2 linked regions of the Dinoroseobacter shibae DFL 12 = DSM 16493 genome follow. The protein of the gene in region 2 interacts with the protein of the main gene of each other region in a pairwise test. Links are inferred from orthologs where the notes say so. Each region holds a gene or a part of one and is shown on either strand. Other genes may lie near its edges. The genes, in order: DSHI_RS06145 and grxD.

Evidence for each region.
Region 1: the proteins of grxD (region 2) and DSHI_RS06145 interact in binary tests that used the Escherichia coli proteins (3 or more experiments, as listed by UniProt). The link is inferred for Dinoroseobacter shibae DFL 12 = DSM 16493 from one-to-one orthologs.

The regions. Positions count from the first base shown.
Region 1 is NC_009952.1:1,238,722-1,249,196, forward strand. Bases 3,268-6,096 are described here. They hold DSHI_RS06145 (BolA family protein), read left to right. Parts: upstream 3,268-4,467; coding sequence 4,468-4,725; downstream 4,726-6,096. Other genes in these bases: DSHI_RS06130 (tetratricopeptide repeat protein), read left to right, coding at 3,268-3,610; DSHI_RS06140 (DnaJ domain-containing protein), read right to left, coding at 3,766-4,395; DSHI_RS06150 (DUF4177 domain-containing protein), read right to left, coding at 4,735-5,151; DSHI_RS06155 (VPLPA-CTERM sorting domain-containing protein), read left to right, coding at 5,494-6,042. Also shown: DSHI_RS06110 (ATP-binding protein), read right to left, coding at 1-194; DSHI_RS06115 (serine hydrolase domain-containing protein), read right to left, coding at 243-1,244; DSHI_RS06120 (inositol monophosphatase family protein), read left to right, coding at 1,397-2,191; DSHI_RS06125 (rhomboid family intramembrane serine protease), read right to left, coding at 2,194-2,970; more of DSHI_RS06130, read left to right, coding at 3,059-3,267; DSHI_RS22965 (hypothetical protein), read right to left, coding at 6,211-6,336; DSHI_RS06160 (hypothetical protein), read right to left, coding at 6,333-6,581; Asp-tRNA(Asn)/Glu-tRNA(Gln) amidotransferase subunit GatB, read right to left, coding at 6,589-8,106; DSHI_RS06170 (transglycosylase SLT domain-containing protein), read left to right, coding at 8,288-8,884; DSHI_RS06175 (MHYT domain-containing protein), read left to right, coding at 8,976-10,082; DSHI_RS06180 (FAD binding domain-containing protein), read left to right, coding at 10,291-10,475. UniProt on the Escherichia coli protein: Transcriptional regulator that plays an important role in general stress response. Has many effects on cell morphology, cell growth and cell division. Acts by regulating the transcription of many genes, including dacA (PBP-5), dacC (PBP-6), ampC and mreB.
Region 2 is NC_009952.1:1,769,084-1,779,690, forward strand. Bases 7,647-10,607 are described here. They hold grxD (Grx4 family monothiol glutaredoxin), read right to left. Parts: upstream 9,328-10,607; coding sequence 8,965-9,327; downstream 7,647-8,964. Other genes in these bases: DSHI_RS08695 (mechanosensitive ion channel family protein), read right to left, coding at 7,647-8,734; DSHI_RS08705 (hypothetical protein), read right to left, coding at 9,320-9,586; DSHI_RS08710 (BolA/IbaG family iron-sulfur metabolism protein), read right to left, coding at 9,586-9,819; purL (phosphoribosylformylglycinamidine synthase subunit PurL), read right to left, coding at 9,918-10,607. In the rest of the region: DSHI_RS08645 (outer membrane protein), read right to left, coding at 1-247; DSHI_RS08650 (SDR family NAD(P)-dependent oxidoreductase), read left to right, coding at 553-1,308; DSHI_RS08655 (metal ABC transporter permease), read right to left, coding at 1,319-2,116; DSHI_RS08660 (ATP-binding cassette domain-containing protein), read right to left, coding at 2,116-2,859; DSHI_RS08665 (transcriptional repressor), read right to left, coding at 2,856-3,374; DSHI_RS08670 (zinc ABC transporter substrate-binding protein), read left to right, coding at 3,431-4,501; DSHI_RS21690 (DUF6525 family protein), read left to right, coding at 4,530-4,868; peptide-methionine (R)-S-oxide reductase MsrB, read right to left, coding at 4,834-5,223; DSHI_RS08680 (GNAT family N-acetyltransferase), read left to right, coding at 5,343-6,083; DSHI_RS22760 (nuclease-related domain-containing protein), read left to right, coding at 6,090-6,869; more of DSHI_RS08695, read right to left, coding at 7,250-7,646. UniProt on the Escherichia coli protein: Monothiol glutaredoxin involved in the biogenesis of iron-sulfur clusters.

The sequences.
Region 1 (10,475 bases), 530 kb from region 2 along the record:
CGCAGGGCGCCGTTCAGCCCCTCCACCGTCAGGCTGAGCGTGGCCGCGGCCCTCTCGGCGGCCTCGGTCAGGAAATACCGTTCGATCCGCGGAAAGGCCGCCACTGCCACGAGTCCGGAGAGCAGCACCGCCACCGCCAGGGCGGGGATCAGCCGGGGCGAGGCGGCGGGGGGAGGGGCGAGCGCGTCGGACATGGCCGCACTATGGGCCAGTCGGCGGCGATTTCCAATCGCTCCGGTGGCTCACGCCGCGCGGGCGGCGGGCAGGATCGCGTCGTCCAGCAGGGCCATCAGGTCGCCGAAATAGCCGCCCGAACGGGCAGGACGCGTCGGGTCCGAGGTGATCACGAGCGTCAGGGCGCGGTCCGGCACGATGCACAGGATCTGGCCCCCATAGCCGCGCGCCAGAAGAAACTCCGCCCCGTCTGCACGCCCCAAGAACCAGCCATAGCCATAGCCCAGCCCGGAGAACCGCGATTGCGTGCGCGGGATGGCCGAGGCGCTGAGCCAGCCGTTGCTGATCACCTGACCGCCCTCGGCTGCCCCGCCCAGACGCACCATCTCGCCGATGGCCAGCAGGTCGCGGGGGCGCAGGGACATCTCGTTGCCGCCCAGGTAGTAGCCTTGCGGGTCGCGGGTCCAGGCGGGAATGTCGATGCCGAGTGGCGCGCCGATCCGGCGGCGCATCTGGGCCAGCAGCGACAGGCCCGTCGCCTCGGCCAGGGCTGCGCCGAGGATATGGAACGACCCGGTGGAATAGAGCATCCCTTGCCCCGGCGTGGCCACCATCGGGCGGCTCAGGGCATTGGCGACCCAGTTCCGGCTCGACACCCAGCCGCCGTAATTGGCGCCCGAGGTCCGCTCCAGCCCCGCCTGCATGGTCACGAGGTCGGCCATGGTCAGGTCGGGCACCCGCGGGTCGGCGCCTGCGGGGATCAACTGCGGCGCGACCTCGGCCAGGGTGGCGTCCACGCCCGCGATCTCGCCCCGGTCGATGGCCGCCCCCAGCAGGAGGGCCACGAGGGATTTCGACACCGACTTGATCGGCACCGCCCGCGACAGGGCCGGGCCGCGCAGCGCCTCGGCCAGGACGACCGTACCGCCCTGGGCCACGGTCAGGCTGTGCAACTGGTCCAGCCCCCGCGCGCGGTCCCGCACGCGGGTCCAGTCGGTGCCATTGGCGCGAGCCGGGCCGGCCAGCAGCGCGGCGGTGGAAAAGGCGAGGGCCGTGCGTCGTGTGATCATGCTGTCATAAATGGGGTGTCCGCGCCCGATGGAAAGCACCGCTCACATCTGCGTCAGAGGCGCCCGCACGGGGGAACCGGGGGCCAGAGATAGGGGTTGTCGCGCCCGGGGCGCGGGTCTATACGCGGGCGCTGGAATTCAGGAGGCCGGACATGGCGATTGGCAGCGCAAACCTCAACGTGATGATCAAGGCCGCCCGGGCGGCGGGGCGCAGCCTCGTGAAGGATTTCCGCGAGGTGGAGAACCTGCAATCGTCGATGAAGGGGGCGGGCGATTTCGTCAGCCGCGCCGATCTGCGGGCCCAGGAAATCCTGGAAAACGAGCTGCGCGAGGCGCGCCCGAACTATGGCTGGTTGGCCGAAGAGGCCAAGGAAGAGGTGATCGGCAAGGACCCGACCCGGCGCTGGATCGTCGATCCGCTCGACGGGACCACGAACTTCCTGCACGGGATGCCCCATTGGGCCGTCTCCATCGGGCTGGAGCACAAGGGCGATGTGGTCGCGGGCGTGGTGTTCGACCCGGCCAAGGACGAGATGTTCTTTGCCGAGAAGGGGCAGGGCGCCTGGATGAACCAGACCCGGATGCGGGTCTCGGGCCGGCGCATGATGATCGAGTCGGTCTTCGCCACGGGCCTGCCCTTCGCCAACAACGCGTACCTGCCCGCAACGCTCAAGGATCTGGGCCAGCTCTTGCCGCAATGCGCGGGCGTGCGGCGCTGGGGGGCGGCGGCGCTCGATCTGGCTTACGTGGCGGCAGGCCGCTACGAAGGGTACTGGGAGCGTGGGCTGAAGCCCTGGGATCTGGCCGCGGGCATCGTGTTGGTGCGCGAGGCGGGCGGGCTGGTGGAGCCGATCCGCGAGGACCAACTGCTGCTGGAGGACGGGCATATCCTGGCCGCCAGCGAGCCGATGTTCGGCAAGTTCGCCGCGACCATCCGCAAGAGCTGAGCCTACTTGCGCCGCCGCACGCGGGGAACGCGACTGGTGCGCCGCCGCACCTTGGGGATGCGCGAGGCGATGGCGTCGTAGCGCGCCTCCGGGTGGTCCGGATGGCCATCCGTGCGCGCCCAGAAGCGCGGGCCCCCCAGTCGCAACCAGACCGGCAGGATCAGGATCAGCCCCGCAACGAACCCGCCCGCATGGGCCCAGTAGGCGACACCGCCCCCGTCCATCGGCGTGGACGCCCCGCTGAACACCTGCAGCGCGAACCAGCCCGACAGAACGAGGCCCGCCGGGATCGGGATCACCCGGAAGATGATCACGATGATGATCAGCACATCCACCCGCGCCTTGGGATAGAGCAACAGGTAGCCGCCCAGCACCCCGGCGATGGCCCCCGACGCGCCCACCATGGGCACCGGGCTGAACGGGGCGGCGAGCACCTGCGCCAGCGCCGCGCCGATCCCGCAGAGCAGGTAGAAGCCGAGGAAACGCCCGTGCCCCAGCCGGTCCTCCAGGTTGTCGCCGAAGACCCACAGAAAAAGCATGTTGCCCGCCAGGTGCATGAACCCGCCATGGAGGAACATCGACGTGAACAGGCCCAGCGTCCCGCTGCCCGCGGTCAGCTCCCGCGGGACAAGGCCCCAGGTCTGGAAGAACAGCGAAAGCGCGCGCGGGTCGCCCATCAGCGGCAGGTAGGCGAGAAAGATCAGCACATTCAGGCCGATCAGCATCAGCGTCACATAGGGCGTGCGCTCGGAGGGGTTGTGGTCGCGGATGGGAAACATCGCTCTTACCTCAGTCTCCGGGCGGTCCGGGTCAAGGGGCGGGGGGTTACGGAATTGACGCGGGCCGGTTTCGTGTCATCCTTGGCCCATGAGACATGGACTTCTCGCCCTGGTGCTTGCGATGGGCCTGCCCGCGACGGGCTGGGCCGAGGGCTGTGCACCCGTGCCCGACACCCGCGCGGAGATCGCGGGCCTGCACGCACAGCTCCAGGCGGCCCCCTCGGAGACCGCCGCCCGCCCCCTGATCGGCGCGCTATGGCAGGTCTGGACCCGCGCGCCGGACGCGGCCGCGCAGGCGCTGCTGGACGAGGGGATGCGCAAGCGGCGGGAGTATGACTTCGCAGGGGCGGTGGAGGTGTTCGACGCGCTGATCGCCTATTGCCCGGACTATGCCGAGGGCTGGAACCAGCGTGCCTTTGCCCGGTTCCTGCAAGACCGCTACGATGCGGCGCTGGGCGATCTCGACCGGGCGCTCGCGCTCAGCCCGACCCATACCGCGGCCCTGTCGGGCAAGGCGCTGACCCTGATCCGGATGGGGCGGATGGGGCTGGCCCAAGACGTGCTGCGCGCGGCGGTGGCGCTGAACCCGTGGCTGCCAGAGCGCGTCTACCTGCTGCGCCCGCCAGGGCGGGAGCTCTGAGACGATTCGGGCTTGCACGACCCGGACCGCTTGCCTAGCCAAGAGGGGCGTGCGGGCGTGATGGAATGGTAGACATATCGGACTTAAAATCCGAAGGCCCTAGTGCCGTGTGGGTTCGAGTCCCACCGCCCGTACCACGCCCCTGACAGCCGCGCTCAGGTCTTGAAATTGCGGCTGTCCTTGATCTGGTCCCAGGCCCAGACGACCTCTTGCAACTTCTCTTCATCGCTGCGGTCGCCGCCGTTCATATCCGGATGAAGAACCTTGATCAACGCTTTGTAAGACTTGCGAATTTCGGGCTTGGACCAGTGATCTTTCGCCTCCAGGATCTCGATCGCGCGGCGTTCGGTCGGGGGCAGGCGGCGGGTGCCGGTGATCGACTTTCCGGGGTTGCGCGTGGCGTTCTCGCCCAGCACCTGGTGCGGGTCATCCACGCCCAGCCGGGCCCAGGCACGCTCCTCGGTGGAGCGCTTGAACGGCTTGGTCTCCCGGTCCCAGACGCGGTCCTTGTCCATCCGGCGCGCCATCTCTTCCTCGGACTGGCCGTTGAAGAAATTCCACTTCAGATTGTATTCGCGGACGTGCTTCTGGCAGAACCAGAAATAGTCGTCGAGGATATCGGGCGATTTCGGCGCCCGGTATTTCCCGGCCTCCTCGCAGCCTTCATGCTCGCATTGGCGTGTGGAGGTCTCGAACGCACCGGACATGCCCCGGCGGCCGCGTGGATTCTTCTTCTTGGAGGACGATACGGACATATCGAACCCGAAGGGATCACTCTTCGACATAGGACCTCACTTTCCGACTCGGAACGAAGAGTTTAATGCTTTGTTCGGGCAAGCAAAGAGGATTGCGACAAAATGGGCGTGAAAACCGAGATCGAGACCCGTCTGCAGGCGGCCTTCGCGCCGCGGGAGCTGGACGTGGTGGACGACAGCGAGAGCCATCGCGGTCATGCAGGATATCAGGAAGGTGGCGAAAGCCATTGGAATGTAAGGATAGTTTCGGAAAAATTCGAGGGCATGAGCCGGATCGCGCGGCACCGGGCGGTCCATGACGCGCTGGGCAAGGACCTGGTCGGGCGCATCCATGCGCTGGCGCTGAAGATCGAGGCCTGAGCGTCGGCATCAGCCGCGCGACGGCGCGTCGGGCGCAGGGACCTTGGGCGCGGTCGCGTCGGGGTCCGGACGCGGGCCCTTGATCTCGCGCAGGACCGACAGCATTTCGCCCGCGGGCTTTTCCGCGTCCCGGGGGCCGGCCACGGGGGGCGGGCCCGCCGGGATCAGCGCCGCGGCCTCGGCGGCCGTCGCGGCGCCGGGCAGCGGTCGGCGAAACACCAGCAAAGTGTGAAACCGGGTCGTCTTGGAGGTCAGCCCCGCGCGTTCTTCGCAGGGCAGGGTGTCGGTACGGACATATTCCCAACGCTCAGCCGCCAGCGCGTTGATTGCCTGTTCAAGTTGCGCGGCGAAGCGGTCCTCGATGCGTTTCAGCCCCTTTTTCTTGAGCCCCGTGTTGGGGGCAGGCACTATCTTGTATTCGTACATTTCCACTACTTTTCCACCGTTTTCATTGATCGCGCGCCGCGGGTCCTAGAGGGCTTGCCACCCCTGTCATGTCAACGGATCACGCGACTGGCCGTGCCGTCGCACAGCGCGAATCGCGCGGCGGAAACGAGCGCCAATTGCCGTGATCGCCGCCGGGAACGTGGAAATATGAGCAAGAAGGACAGATTTCTGCGCCGATTGTTCGCAATTTCACGACGTGAGCGCAGAAAATCGGGGTCAGTCCCCTCGGTCAATAAGCAAGTTCTTGCTCGGTCGGATTTGTTAACGTAATGTTAAGCACAGCAGGTATGACGCTTGTGAGTAAACCATGAGGGTAAAAACATGAACTTTAAGACTTTGATTGCTGCGGTAGCGCTGGCTGCGATTCCGGCATTTGCCGGCGCGTCCACGGTCCACACCGTAGTTGGTCCCGGCCCGATCGTTGAAGGCGGGCTGGAGAATGGAGATGTTGCCGCCGCAACTCTGACGATTGGTGACACTGTGAACGTCAACCTCGTGGCGTCCGAATTGCACGACTCGATCTCAATCCTGGGGTTCAACCTTAACCCGGTCCCCGTGAACGCGATGGTGTCTCTGAGCTTTGATGCGCTGAGCATCGATGAGTTCGGTCCCACAGTCGCGTCGCTGTCGTTCAACTCTGACGGTTCCGCGCCGGTGTTCACCGGACCCGTGGATACGAACCCGTTCACCTTCATGATCGAGGCGGATGCGTCGCCCCTGTTCGTCGTGTTCGACTGGGACAATGACACCAACTCGGCCGCGTCCTATTCGCTGCGGGTCTCTGCGGTGCCGCTGCCGGCGGGCCTTCTGCTGCTGGGCACTGCCCTGGGCGGCATGGCGGTTGCACGTCGTCGCAAGAAAGTTGCCTGATCGTTTTAGCGATCACGCAGCCAAGACTTCAAGGAGCGGTCCGAAAGGGCCGCTTTTTTTCCGTCTGGAAGGGCGTGGATGTGTGACGTACACAAGGCGACGTTTGCGGCCCGAGGCGCGTCACCTTTATAGAGTACAAGTAAACGGAACCGGCCGAACCGGACGACGTCACTCCGCCGGATGCTGGCGTGAGACCTGGGTGTCTATCCTGCGGCGTTCCCGGCGCAGCACAACGATGCCACCGGCCGCGAGGGCCAGGGCAAGAACGGGTATGATGAATTCATAGAGCGTCATGGATCGCGCTCCTCCTTCTTCAGATACCCTAGTATATAGTGCGAAACGCCGTGCAATACCAGTCCGGCGAGGCCCCACCACAGGGCGGAGGCCGCCATACCCGGTGCGGCCCCGGTCAGCGGGCGCAGGATCGCGAAGCCGATCAGACCCAGCGCCAGCGCGTTGGTGAAGGTCGAGAACAGCTTCACACGCTCGTTATAGACCAGGATCGCGTCCCGGGGCGGGCGGGGGCGGCGCAGGCCCATGGGGCGTTTACTGCTGCGCCAGCTTGGCGGCGACGATCTGGTTCACGGCCTTGGGGTTGGCCTTGCCGCCCGTGGCCTTCATCACCTGGCCCACGAACCAACCGGCGAGCTTGGGATTTTCCTGCGCCTTGGCGACCTGGGCGGGATTGGCGGCGATGATCTCGTCCACCGCGGCCTCGATCGCACCGGTATCGGTGACCTGCTTCATCCCGCGCGCCTCGACGATCTCGGCCGGATCGCCGCCCTCGGTATAGACGATCTCGAACAGGTCCTTGGCGATCTTGCCCGAAATCGCGTCGGCCTTGATCAGCTTGATGATCCCGGCGAGTTGCGCGGGCGAGACCGGGCTTTCGGTGATGTCGTGGTCTTCCTTCTTCAGCCGCCCGAACAGCTCGTTGATCACCCAGTTCGCCGCGAGCTTGCCATCGCCTGCCTCCCCCGCCACGGCCTCGAAATAGGCGGCATTAGTGGTGTCGGCGGTCAGGACGCTGGCATCGTAATCCGACAGGCCGAACTCGGTGATGAACCGCGCCTTCTTGGCGTCGGGCAGCTCGGGCAGGGCGGCGGCGATATCGTCGACCCAGGCCTGCTCGATCTCCAGCGGCAGCAGGTCGGGGTCGGGGAAGTAGCGGTAATCATGCGCTTCTTCCTTGGAGCGCATGGACCGCGTCTCCCCCTTGTCCGGATCGTAGAGCCGGGTTTCCTGGGTCACGCTGCCGCCGTCCTCGATGATCGCGATCTGGCGGCGCGCCTCGTATTCGATGGCTTGCTGGATGAACCGGAGGGAGTTCATGTTCTTGATCTCGCAGCGCGTGCCGAGATGTGAGAAATCCTGGCTCGCCTGGTATTTCTCGTAATCCCCGGGGCGGCAGACCGACACGTTCACATCCGCGCGCAGGTTGCCGTTTTGCATGTTGCCGTCGCAGGTGCCGAGATAGCGCATGATCTGGCGCAGCTTGCTGACATAGGCGGCCGCCTCTTCGGGCCCGCGGATATCGGGGCGGGAGACGATCTCCATCAGGGCCACGCCCGTGCGGTTCAGGTCCACGAAGGACATATGCGGGTCCATGTCGTGGATCGACTTGCCCGCGTCCTGTTCCAGGTGAATGCGCTCGATCCGCACCACGCGCGCCGTACCATCGCCCAGCTCGACCAGCACCTCGCCCTCGCCCACGATGGGGTGGTAAAGCTGGCTGATCTGGTAGCCCTGGGGCAGATCGGGATAGAAATAGTTCTTGCGGTCGAAGGCCGAGGTCAGATTGATCGCCGCCTTCAGGCCCAGCCCCGTGCGGACCGCTTGCGCGACGCATTCCTCGTTGATCACCGGCAGCATCCCCGGCATGCCCGCATCCACGAACGCGACGTTGGAATTCGGCTCCGCCCCGAACAGGGTCGAGGCGCCGGAGAACAGCTTGGCATTGGTGGCGACCTGGGCGTGCACCTCAAGCCCGATCACCAGTTCCCAATCCTCCCGCGCGCCTGCGATGACCTTGGGTTTCGGGGTCTCGTATGTGAGGTCGAGCATGGGTCCGTCTCCGCCTGTTCCGCCCGCGTTTTTAGGGGAGGGCAGGCGGCGGGGCAAGGCGGATTGCGGCGCCCGTGCGGCCCGCCATGGGCCGGTTTCCGCCCGTGCGGAAATTGGGGGCTGGTGCGGGCCGGGTTTGTCGGGGAATCCTGCGCCCGACGAAACGGTTCGGGACTTGGACATGCGAAAACTGGCAGGGGCGCTTGTGGGGCTTGGGCTCTGTGTTCTGGCAGGGTGCAGCACGGGCAGCACGGCGCGAGACGGCGGGGGCGGCACCGCCGATCTGCCAGTGGCACAATGGGATTTCCGCCCCGACAGCGACCAGCTGACCCGCGCGGCCCTGGATGCGCTGTCGAGCCACGGCGCGGCGCTGCCACTGGTCACACCTGCCGATGTGCGCCAGTGGTGCCCGGCTTACCTCGACGCCGACCGGGCGGATCGCGAAGCGTTCTGGGCCGGGTTCCTGTCGGCGCTGGCGAAATACGAGAGCACCTGGAATCCAAAAGCCGTGGGCGGCGGTGGCCGGTGGTTCGGGCTGACCCAGATCTCGCCGGCCACCGCGCGGGGCTATGGCTGTGCCGCGGCGACGGGCAATGCGTTGCTGGACGGTCCCGCGAACCTCGCCTGTGCGATCCGCATCATGGCGGTGACCGTGCCGCGCGACGGGGTGATCGCGGCGGGCGGGGCCGGGGTGGCGGCCGACTGGGCGCCGCTGCTCAGCCCGCCCAAACGCGAGTCCATGCGCAGCTGGACCTCGGCCCAACCCTATTGCCAGTAACCCTGCGCAGCCCCTGACTGCGATCGGGATGGACGCCCGGCGGGGCTTGGCCTACCTTTGATCGGCACGAGGGTCGCTGGGAGGAGGCTGGGTGCTCGATTTTTCCCATAACCCGTGGTTGGTCGCGGCCTCCCTGGCGGTTGCGCTGATGGCGGGCTTCACCGGGCTGTCCCTGACCAAGGGCGCCTCGACCTTGCCCGCGGGGCCGCGCAAGACGCGGGTGGCGATGGCGTCTGTCGCCTTGGGCGGCGGCATCTGGGCCATGCATTTCGTCGCGATGCTGGGCCTGCAACTGCCGATCCTGTTCTACTACGACCCGCTGATCACCCTGATCTCGGCGCTGGTGGCGATCCTGATCGTCGGCGTGGCGTTGCTGGTGCTGCATTTCCTGCCGCGCCGCGCGCTGACGATCTCGGCGGCGGGGCTTTGTGTCGGGTTGGGCATTCCGGTGATGCATTATATCGGCATGTCGGGGATGCGCTTGTGCCAGCCCAGCTATTCGGTCGCGGCGGTGATGGAGGCGGGCGTGGCCTCGGTGGTTCTGTCCATGGGCGCGATCTGGATCGCTTATGGCGCGCGCACCTACCGCAACATCCTGCTCGGCACGCTGGGCTTCGGCTTTGCCGTCTTCGCGGTGCATTTCGTCGCCATGTTCGGCACCGATTTCAGCGCCGTGCCCGGGGCGGCGGCGGCCGGCCCGTTGATCAGCAACGCGACGCTTGCGCTGATCGTGGCGCTGATCGCCTTCGTGATCTGCGGTGCGTTCCTGTTGTCCAGCGTCACCCTGCTGCCACAGGCGGAGGCGCGCGCCCAGGCCCCGGCGCCCGGGGCTGAGGCGGAAATGCCCGCGCCGGAGGCGGAGATCCGGAAAATCCCCTATGAGCTCGATGGTCGGACATTCTTCATCGACAGCCGCCAGGTCGCGGCGATCCGGGCCGAGGGCCATTACACCGTCCTTTACCAGGACGAGCGCAAGCTTTTCTGCCCCTGGTCGATCTCCGAGGCCGAGGCGCGGCTGCCCCGGGGGCAGTTCGTCCGCGCCCATCGCAGCTACCTCGTCAATCCGGGCCATGTCACCGGGTTCGAGCGCAAGAAGGACAACGGGGTGGTGTTCTTCGACGCGCGCAGCGCGCTGGAAAAAGTCCCCGTGAGCCGCTCGCGCCTGCAGGACGTGCGCACGGCCCTCGGCCTCGTCTGACACGCACCTTCCCCACGGATCGCTGAAACCCGGGCCCGGATCGCGCGCGGCTCGCCCATCGCAACTCGTGCGCGTATTTCGCATTTCGTGAAACGACCCGCGTTTTCGGTGTGTTGCGCCTCCTCCTGCGGCAGGCGGTCGCACTACGCTCAGCCTCAGCGAGTATGAACCCGCGTCAGACGGGTCAGCCAGTTGGGAGGAACACCACATGATACCACCGGCCTTTGAATACCATCGGCCGACGGACCTCGCGTCCGCGGTGAGCGTTTTGCAGGAACATGGCGACGAGGCGCGGTGCCTCGCGGGCGGGCACAGCCTGATCCCGATGATGAAGCTGCGCATGGCCGCGGTGGAACACCTGGTCGATCTGCAGGACATCGCCGAGCTGCGCGA
Region 2 (10,607 bases):
CCGCGATCAGGCCACCGATCAGACCGTCGCCATCGACGCCGGACGCATTCGTGCCGACGTCACCATACCCGATCTGCGCACCCACATAGCCGCCGGTCCAGTCCCGGCCGGAAACAACCACGGGGGCCGGCGCCATGGGGACCGGCTCCACCACCGGGTCCTCCAGGCTGCCCGCGAGGGACGGTGCCCCGAAAAGCGCCAGCGGAAGGGCCAGTGCGACAACGGGGGAAAACTTACTGCTCTTCATGGTGAACTCCTTGGTCTGAGTGGGCCCTTGCGGCCCTCACCGCTGCGTATGTGGGATTGCGTAGCTGCCGTTAAAGCCCCCGCGCGTTCACATCCGCATGGGTCCGCAGAATCGGCCAAAACCCGCTGGAAAGGGGCGTTTTTCCGGCCAACGAACGGCAACTTCCCGCGGAGTCCCACCAGCCCGATCACAGTGTCTTGAGCCACGCCGCACAGCGCGACACCCGCGCCCTCGCGATCCCCTCTGGACACAGCCGTCCCGGGCGGGCAAGAAAATGAACAAGTGTTCAGAAAGCAGGAGCCCCCATGCAGGTTTCAGATCACGCCATCCTCGTTACCGGCGGCGCCTCGGGCCTCGGCGAGGCCACCGTCCGCCACCTGCGCGCCAAGGGCGCGGCGGTCGCGGTGCTCGACCGGGATGCGACCCGCGGCCACCAGCTCGCCGCCGAAAGCGGCGCGCTCTTTTTCGAAACCGACGTCACCGACGATGTCAGCGCCGAGGCCAGCGTCACCGCCGCCGCCACAGCCCTGGGCCGGATCACCGCCTGCGTGACCTGCGCAGGGGTTGCGACCAGTGCCAAGACCCTCGGCCGCGAAGGCCCTCACGGGCTCGACGCCTTCCAGCGCACCATCGACATCAACCTGGTTGGCACCTTCAACATCGCCCGGCTCGCGGCGGCCGAAATGGCCCGCAACGCACCCGATGCGGACGGCGCGCGCGGGGTGATCGTCACCACGGCCTCCATCGCCGCCTTCGACGGCCAGAAAGGCCAGGCCGCCTATGCCGCCTCCAAGGCCGGGGTGACGGGCCTGTCCCTGCCCATGGCCCGCGATCTGGCGCGCGAGGGCATCCGCGTGATGTCCATCGCCCCGGGCATCTTCCGCACACCGATGCTGATCGGCCTCGGCGAAGAGATCATGGAGGCGCTCGCGGCTGACGTGACCTTCCCCAAACGCCTCGGCGATCCGGTGGAATACGCCCGTCTCGTGGCCTTCATCCTGGAATGCGGCTACCTAAACGGCACGACCATCCGGCTCGACGGTGCGCTGCGCATGCCCTGAGCCCGCGCGCTCAGGCACCCCGCGCGCTGCGCCAGCCCGCGAGATTCAGCCCGGCAAAAAGCAGCGCGGCCACGCAGACGATCGACGGCCCGGCGGGCGTGTCGAACACATAGGCCGCGCGCAACCCGGCCACCGCCGACAGCGCCCCGATGCCCGCCGCGATGGCCGCCATGGCCTCCGGCGTGCGCGCCAGCCCCCGGGCCGCCGCCGCCGGAATGATCAACATCGCCGCAATCAGCAACACGCCCACCACCTTGATCGCCACCGCCACCGTGATCGCCAGCGCCACCGTCAGCACCAGCTGTTCGCGCCGCGGATCGAGCCCGCTGGCATAGGCCAGCTCCTCGTTCAGGGTCGCCGTCAGCAGCGCCGCCCATCGCCACAGGATCAGTCCCACAACCAGGGCCGCGCCACCCCAGATCACCACCAGGTCCATGCGCGACACCGACAGGATATCACCGAACAGATACGCCATCAGGTCGATCCGCACCCCCGACAGGAACGACACCGCCACCAGCCCGAAGGCCAGCGCCGAATGGGCCATCACCCCCAGCAGCGTGTCCATCGCATAGCCCCGCCCGGCCAGGTACGTCACCGTCAGCGCCATGAGCAGCGCCACCAGAACCGCGCCTGCGAAAATCGACATCTGCAGCGCCAGCGACAGCGCCACGCCCAGGATCGCCGCATGGGCGGTGGCATCCCCGAAATAGGCCATCCGCCGCCACACCACGAAACAGCCCAGCGGGGCCGCGGCAAAGGCTACACCGACCCCGGCCAGCGTCGCGCGGGTCATGAAATCGTCCAGCATCATTCCGCCGCCTCGTGACTGTGCGGGTGGTCATGGTCGTGATCGTGGTCATGGTCGTGCCGGTAGAGCGCCAGCGCGCCACCCGTCCCGGTCCCGAACAATGCCCGGTACTCCGGGGCCGAGGCGACCACCGCGGGCGCGCCTTCGCAGCACACATGCCCGTTGAGGCAGATCACCCGGTCCGACGCACTCATCACCACGTGCAACTCGTGGCTGATCATCAGCACGGCACAGCCGGTTTCGCGCCGCACCGTCTCGATCTGGCGATAGAACGCGGCCGAGCCGGGCTGGTCCAGCCCCTGCGTCGCCTCGTCCAGCAACAGCACCTCGGGCCGGTTGATCAGCGCCCGCGCCAGAAGCACCCGCTGGAACTGCCCGCCCGATAGCTGCGACATCTGCCGGCGCAGCAGATCCGGCACGCCCGCGGCCTCCAGCGCCGCCTGGCAGGCGGCTTTCGGCACCTTCTCGGGCAGGCGCATGAACCGCTCCACCGTGATCGGCAGGGTCGGATCGATATGCAGCTTCTGCGGCACATAGCCCAGCCGCAGCCCGGGTTTGAGCCAGATCTCCCCGCGCATCGGTTTCGCGGCACCGATGATCGCGCGCAGCAGGCTGGTCTTGCCCGACCCGTTGGGCCCGACGATGGTGACGATCTCGCCAGGCTCCAGGGTCAGGTCCACATGGCTCAGGACCGTGCGCGCCCCATAGGCCACGCTCAATCCGCGCACGGAAATCAGGCTCATGCGTCAGCCTTTTCGATGCAGGCCGGGCACAGGCCCTCCGCCTCCACCACGGTCTTCTCGATCTGGAACCCTGCCGCCTTCGCCGCCGCCCCCAGCGCCCCGCGCGAGGGCGGCGATTGCGCCTCCGCCACCGCGTCGCACAGCCTGCAGATCATGAAGGCGGGCGAATGCCGCTCGGTCGGATGGGCGCAGGCCACGAAGGCATTGAGCCGCTCGATCTTGTGCACGAACCCGTGCTCGGACAGGAAATCGAGCGCCCGGTACGCCACCGGCGGCTGGGAACCGAACCCCGCCTCCCGCAGAAGATCGAGGATCGCATAGGCCCCAAGTGCCCGATGCTCGCGCAACAGAAGCTCCAGCACCTTGCGCCGCACCGGCGTCAGACGCAGCCCTTCGGCGGCACAACGCGCCTCGGCCGCCGCAAGCGCCTGGCTGACACAGGCACCGTGGTCGTGCTTCTCGAACCCGATCGGGGCCGCATTTTCCGCCGACATGCCCATGTCCTCGCTTGTCATGTTATTATATATCATATATTCCGCTGGTAACGTTATAAGATCACAAGGGGGCACCGATGTCCAGAAACCTGACCACTCTCTGCGTTGCAACCACCCTGCTTGGTGGCACCGCCCTGGCGGATGTGCCGACCGTGGCCACCGACATCGCGCCGGTCCACGCCCTCGTGGCCCGCGTCATGGACGGCGTCGGCACCCCCACCCTGATCCTGCCCCCCGGCGCCTCGCCCCATGAATACAGCCTGCGCCCGTCCGAGGCCGCCGCGTTGCAGGACGCCGACCTCGTGTTCTGGATGGGCGCGGACCTCGCCCCCTGGATGGAAGACGCCGTCGCGACCCTCGCCACCAACGCCCGTGTCACGACCCTGCTGGACGCCGAAGAGACCACCCTGCTGCCCTTCCGCGAGGGCGCCCTGTTCGAAGCCCACGATCATGATCATGGCGACGAGGAGCATGACCACGCGAGCCATGACCATGACCATGACCATGACCACGCGGAACATGATAACGCGCACGACCACGACCATGATCACACGCACGACTCTTCGGAAAAGGCCGCCAGCCACGATCACGCCCATGACGATCACGACCACGAAACCCACGCCGGCCACGACCACGGCGAACACGACCCCCATGCCTGGCTCTCGCCGCAGAACGCCGCGGCCTGGCTGACCCTGATCGCCACACAACTCTCCACCGCCGACCCGGACAACGCCGCGACCTACTTCACCAACGCCACCGAGGGCCGCACCGAACTCGACGCCCTCTCGGCAGAGGTGGCAGAGATCCTCGCCCCCGCCCGCGGCGGCAGCTTCATCGTCTTCCACGACGCCTACCAGTATTTCGAAACCGCCTTCGACTTCCCCGCCTCCGGAGCGATCTCGCTCAGCGACGCTACCGATCCCAGCCCCGCCCGCATCGCCGAGATCCGCGACCGGGTCCGGGACGAGGGGATTACCTGCGTGCTGGCCGAGCCGCAATTCAACGCCGGGCTGGTGGACACCGTGCTCGACGGCACCGAGGCCAGAACCGGCGTGATCGACCCGATCGGGATCGACCTCACGCCCGGCCCCGACCTCTATCCGCAGCTGATCCGCAACATGGCCACGACGCTCGCGGGCTGCCTCTGATCCGACCCACCGCAGGGACTGCACACCCATGACCCGCAATCTCGGCCAGACCCACCTGCGCTGCCGCCGGCGGCGCGGGGATCCCATGGGCGACTATGACCGCCTGCCTGCGCATCTGCGCGCCTGGCTGGCGGGGGCCGCCCTGCCCTGGCGGCCCCGCTCGGTCCGCCGTGCCTATGCCAAGGCGCTGGCCCGCACCGGCGATCCGGACACGGCCTTGGCCGAACTGGACCGCCTGCAAGCCGTCCGCCTGGCCCAGGCCTCAACCGCCCCGGCTTCATCTGTGCAAAAATACTCCGGGGGAGTCGGGCATGCGACGGGGGCAGCGCCCCCTATTCCGGCTCGAAATTCAGCGCCACACCATTGATGCAATACCGCAATCCCGTGGGCTGCGGCCCGTCCGGAAAGACATGGCCGAGATGGGCGTCGCAGCGATTGCAATGCACCTCCGTGCGGGTCATGAACCAGCTCTTGTCCACGCTCTCGCCCACCATCTCCTCGTCCAGCGGCTGAAAGAACGACGGCCATCCCGTGCCGCTCTCGAACTTGTGGGCCTGGTCGAACAGCGGCGCATCGCAGCACACGCAGCGATAGGTGCCGGGGTCCTTGGGGAAATCCTCGTGGGTGCCCGCCCGCTCCGTGCCATGCTTGCGCGTCACCTTGTAGGCCAGATCGCTCAGCTGCGCCTTCCACTCTTCTTCGGATTTGACGACTTTTTCCATTTCGGTCTCCTGTGCCTGTCCGGGACCCGACCCCGCGTCTCGGCGGGGCACGAACATCATTGAAGGTCACGCCCATAGATATACTGTGCAGCCCAAGCGCCAAGACCCCGGAGGTGACGATGCCGCGATTGACCAAGGGCCGCTACGCCGCGCGCCTGGCCGAGAGCCCGGCCGACATCGCCGCCTGCCAGCGCCTGCGCGGGCTTGCCTTCCACGGCCCCGACGCGCCGCCGGACGCCGATGCCTTCGACGCGGCCTGCCTGCATGTGATGGTCACCGACACCGGCGACGGGGCGCTGGTGGGTTGTTTCCGCCTGCTGCCGCTGGCCACCGGAGCCGAGATCGCGCGCAGCTATTCCGCGCAGTTCTACGAGCTCTCCGCGCTCCGCGAGTTCGACAAACCGATGGTGGAGCTGGGCCGCTTTTGCCTGCATCCCGACCGCCACGACCCGGACATCCTGCGCGTGGCCTGGGGCGCGATGACCGCCTATGTGGACGCCCATGGGGTCGGCATGCTCTTCGGCTGCTCGTCCTTCCAGGGCACCGATGGCGAGCTTTACCGCGACGCCTTCGCCCTGCTCACCGAACGCCACCTGGCCCCCTCGCGCTGGCTGCCGCGGGTGAAATCGCCCCGGGTGTTTCCCTTCGCCCAGGGCCTGGCCCGGGTGAAGCCGGACTTCAAGCGAGCGATGCGGGCCATGCCGCCGCTATTGCGGACCTACCTGCTCATGGGCGGCTGGGTCAGCGATCACGCCGTGGTCGACCGCGAGATGAACACCCTTCATGTCTTCACCGGGCTGGAGATCGGCGCCATCCCCCCCGCCCGCGCACGCCTCTTGCGCGCTACCGCGGCCGCTTAGGCGCCCATGCTGGGCTTTCTTCTGAAATCCCTCTTCTACGCAGGAAAGTCCGCGATAGACACACCCGAGCGGAAAGGCGCGCGCGGCGAACGCAAGGTGGCGGGCGCGCTTGCCCATGGGCTCGCGGCATCGGGCTACAAGACCCTGTCGAATCTGATTCTGCCCCTGGGCGACGCCACCACCCAGATAGACCATGTCGTCCTGTCACGCTTCGGGATATTCGTCATCGAAACCAAGAACATGTCCGGCTGGATCTTCGGAAGCGCCGAGCAAGCCAGATGGACCCAGGTTCACAAACGCAGCAGACGGAGCTTCCAGAACCCGCTGCGCCAGAACCATGCCCATGTCCTCGCCGTTCAGGGCGCGTTGGGCATCTCATCGGACCGCGTGCACAACCTCGTCGTCTTCACCGGAGAGGCGCAGCCAAAGACGCCCATGCCGGACACGGTCTGCTGGGGGCTGAGGGCGCTCGGCAAACAGATCCGGCGCTTCCAGACCCCGGTCCTGTCCGAAGCCGAAGTCGATCGACACCATGACACACTCCGGCGTCTCGACAGGGGGGACGAGGCAAGAGACGCGCATATCGCCGCGAACAGGGCGCGCCACGCAACCCTCAAGACCGGGCCACGAGGGACCCGGCCCCCCGAGACGGGCGCAGCCGATACACCCTGCGCCTGCCCGCGCTGCGGCGCGGACATGGTCCAGCGCACCGCGCGCAAAACCGGAACCGCCTTCTGGGGGTGCCGGAGCTATCCCAAATGCCGCGGGACGCGCCCGATCCGGTGACACCTTCCAAGAGCCATGCGCGCACGAGGTTGAGTTGCGGAACCGCGTCGCTCTTTCTGGCGTTCCCGCGCCCGGACAAAAACCCTCTGTCACTGTACAGTTTGGCGGCGACGTTACTCGCCCGGTCCCACCGACCTGCCCCCGATCTTGCCAAGCCCCGGCGTTTCACGACACACTGACCCGGGGAAGGGACGAGACGATGTGTTGGAGCGCATCTGCCTCCGTGGCCATGGTCGCCATCGGCGGTGCCGCGGTCGCCGCCACCGCCCTGCGGGGTGAGCCGAAGGCGATCTGGATCACGGTCGGGTTTTTCACGGTGATGGAGGGGCTGCAGGCCGCATCAGGCAGACACACCGCCCTCGCACCGCGGACAGGCGCGCTCAGCCTGCGGCCGGCGCGGGCTCTGCGGCGTCGTCCGGACCCGGGTCGTCGCGCCCCGGACCGCGCCCGGTGGAGGTCTGCCGCGCCAAGGGCAGCCCATCGACCGCCGCCGGCAACGATTTCGGCGCCATGTAGAGATGCATGTCGGTCTGCGGGAACGGGATCGAGATGTCCTTGGCATCGAACGCCTCTTTCACCGCGCGCTGCAGGTCCCAATAAACCGCCCAGTAATCGGTGGTTTTGGTCCAGGGCCGCACGATGAAGTTCACGGCACTGTCGGCCAGTTCGTTCACGCGGATCACCGGGGCGGGATCCTTCAACACCAGGGGATGGCCCGAAACCACCTCCTCCAGAACGGCCTGGGCCTCCTGGATCGAATCGCCATAGCCGATGCCGAACACCATATCGACCCGGCGAGTATCGGACGCCGTGACGTTGGTGATGACATCGCCCCAGACCTTGGAGTTCGGGATCACGATGATCTGGTTGTCCGGCGTCACGATCTGGGTCGAGACGATAGAGACGTTCTTCACCGTCCCGCCAAGACCCGCGACATCGACATAATCCCCCTCATCGAAGGGACGGTTGATCATGATCATCACGCCCGCCGCCAGGTTGCTCAGGGTCTCCTGCATGGCAAAGGCCAGGATGAAGGCACCACCGCCGAACAGCGCGAAGAGCGGCGTGATGTCCACACCCAGCGAAGACAGGACCACCATCAACCCCACCGCAATGGTCAGCCAATAGACAATCGTCGCCAGGAACGCCTGCAACAGCTTGGACAAGTTCGGTAACTTCCCGAACATCCGCCGGGCATACCCCCGCACGATCCGGGCCACGAGCAGCAGCGCGAATATCGCGCCGCCGATCACCGCGATGCGGATCGCCAATTGCACGCCGCCATCGCGCGCAACCGCCCAGCTCAACGCGCCTTCGGCCAGCGTCCGCCAATCCGCCTCCTGCTTTTCCTGAACGACGATGGAGGATCGATAGGCCCGGTAGGTTTCCACCGTCGCCGGGTCCCCGCCCTTGCGCGCCAGATTGCTCACGACTTCCGAGAAGCGATCGAACCCGGCATTGCGTGTCTCCGTCAACGCGACAACGCGGGCCCGGGCGGCCTCCTGCTCCTGCGTCGGCAGACGCTCCAGCGCAAGCGATTCATCGACCACCGCCTGGGTTTGTCCGGCCACGATCCCCTGCCACGCAGCGGCAAGCTCCGTAAGCTGATCGACCGTCAGCGGCAGCAGCCGCAGGCGCAGCTCCTCGATTTCGAGTGTCGGATCGTCGAGACCCGCAGGATAGGCCGGCGCGTTGTCCTCGGGCGGCGCGGCCTCGGCATCCTCTTGTGCCGACACCTCGGCCGGGGCGGGGTCGGCGGACTGGGCGAACGCCCCGCCGACCGACACCACGACCAGAACGGCCAGCGCAAGCATCATGCAGCCAAAGCGTTTCCGAAAACTCATAATCCTGACGCGCGCGGCCATGGCACCTACCCCCTCACTTTTCCGCGGCCCAGCTACACGCACACCGGTGGGGAGACAACCCAACACGCCCCGCAACACCTGCAGAACGCTCCAATCCTGCCTCCTCCCGGCAAAAACCGCCATGCGGCGCCCAACCGCCCTCCCCGCCCCCGACGAAAAGCGCGCCGAGACCGGCAAAGAAAAAAGCGCCCCCGGGCCGGAGGCGCTTTCAAAGTCTCGGCAAAGCCGGCTCAGGCGTTGGCTTCGCGGATCTTGTCGGCGGCTTCCTTGTTGTAGGACACCGCGTTGGTCTCGAACATCTGGTCCAGTTCGCCCGACAGGGTCATCTCGGTGATGATATCGCAGCCGCCGACGAACTCGCCCTTGACGTAAAGCTGCGGGATGGTCGGCCAGTCGGAATAGTCCTTGATCCCCTGCCGGATTTCCTCGTCCGCCAGCACGTTCACATCCGTGTATTCGACCCCCATGAAATTCAGAACCCCGGCCACCCGGCTCGAGAATCCGCATTGCGGCATTGTCTTGGTGCCCTTCATGAACAGAACAACATCGTTCTTGGTCACGGTCTCCTTGATACGCTCGTTTGCGTCACTCATGGTCTTTTCCTTTGGCATGATGAGGCACGAAGGATCGTGCATATTCCTGCGGGTCCTTCGGGACCCGGATTATGGAAGAGTGGCCGCCGCCCGGCCCGCCGGAGTGGTAATTCGCCTCGATCTCGGTATAGCCCTCGCCGGGGGCGGTGCCCCGCTCCTGCGGGAACCGCTTTTCGTACCATACCACCCAGACCGCACGCGCCAGAAGCACCGCAAGCAGCGCCCCCGAGAGCAGCACGATGGGCGTGGTCCAGGCCATCAGGGCGCCTTCGTGGTCAGCGCCAGCGCGTGCAACTCGCCCGCGGGCCCGTCCATCTTGCCCTTGAGCGCCGCATAGACCGCGCGCTGCTGCTGCACCCGGTTCTTGCCGCGAAAGCTCTCGTCGACGACCATCGCGGACATGTGCACCCCGTCATCCCCTTCGACGACGATCTGGGCGTTGGGGAAACTCTCGCGCAGAAGCGCTTCGATTTCATCGGCCTGCATCGGCATGGGCGAATTCCTGATTATTCCGTATGGGTATAGTAAGCCTCCCGCCCCGGTGCTGCAAGCCGCTCAAGGGCGCGACATGGGTGCCCCGGCGCAGGGCCTCAGCCCAGTTGCGCGGCAAAGGCACCACGATAGAGCGTGCTCAACTCCGCAAGCGGCGCGCTGCTGGCGCCGAGGCTCACCTGCTCGCCGCCGAACCGGCCGACGCTGGCCACGGGCACGCCCGCCCGCCCCGCCGCGACCATGATCGCCTCGGCCGCATCGAACCCGCAGGCCACGATGTAACGCCCCTGGTCCTCCCCGAACAGCTGCGCCATGTCCGCCTCGTCCAGGCTGACGCCGAGCCCGGCCGCCTCCGCCATCTCGAACGCCGCGAGCGCCAGCCCGCCATCCGACAGGTCCGTACAGGCCCCGATCCACTCCCGCACCTCGAGAATCAGCTCGCCCGCCGCGCGCTCGGCGTCCAGGTCCACAGGCGGCGCATCGCCCTCCTCGCGGTTGAACACCTCGGCCAGCAGCGCCGATTGGCCCAGATGCCCCTCGCCCGCCCCGATCAGCAGCAAAATATCCCCCGCCCGGGGCTGGCCCATGATGGCCTCGTCCACATGGTCGATGAGCCCCACCGCCCCGATGGTGGGCGTCGGCAGGATGCCCTGACCGTCGGTTTCGTTATACAGGCTGACATTGCCCGACACGATCGGCATGTCGAGCGCCGCGCAGGCCTCCCCGATCCCCTGCAACGCGCCGACGAACTGGCCCATGATCTCGGGTTTTTCGGGGTTGCCGAAATT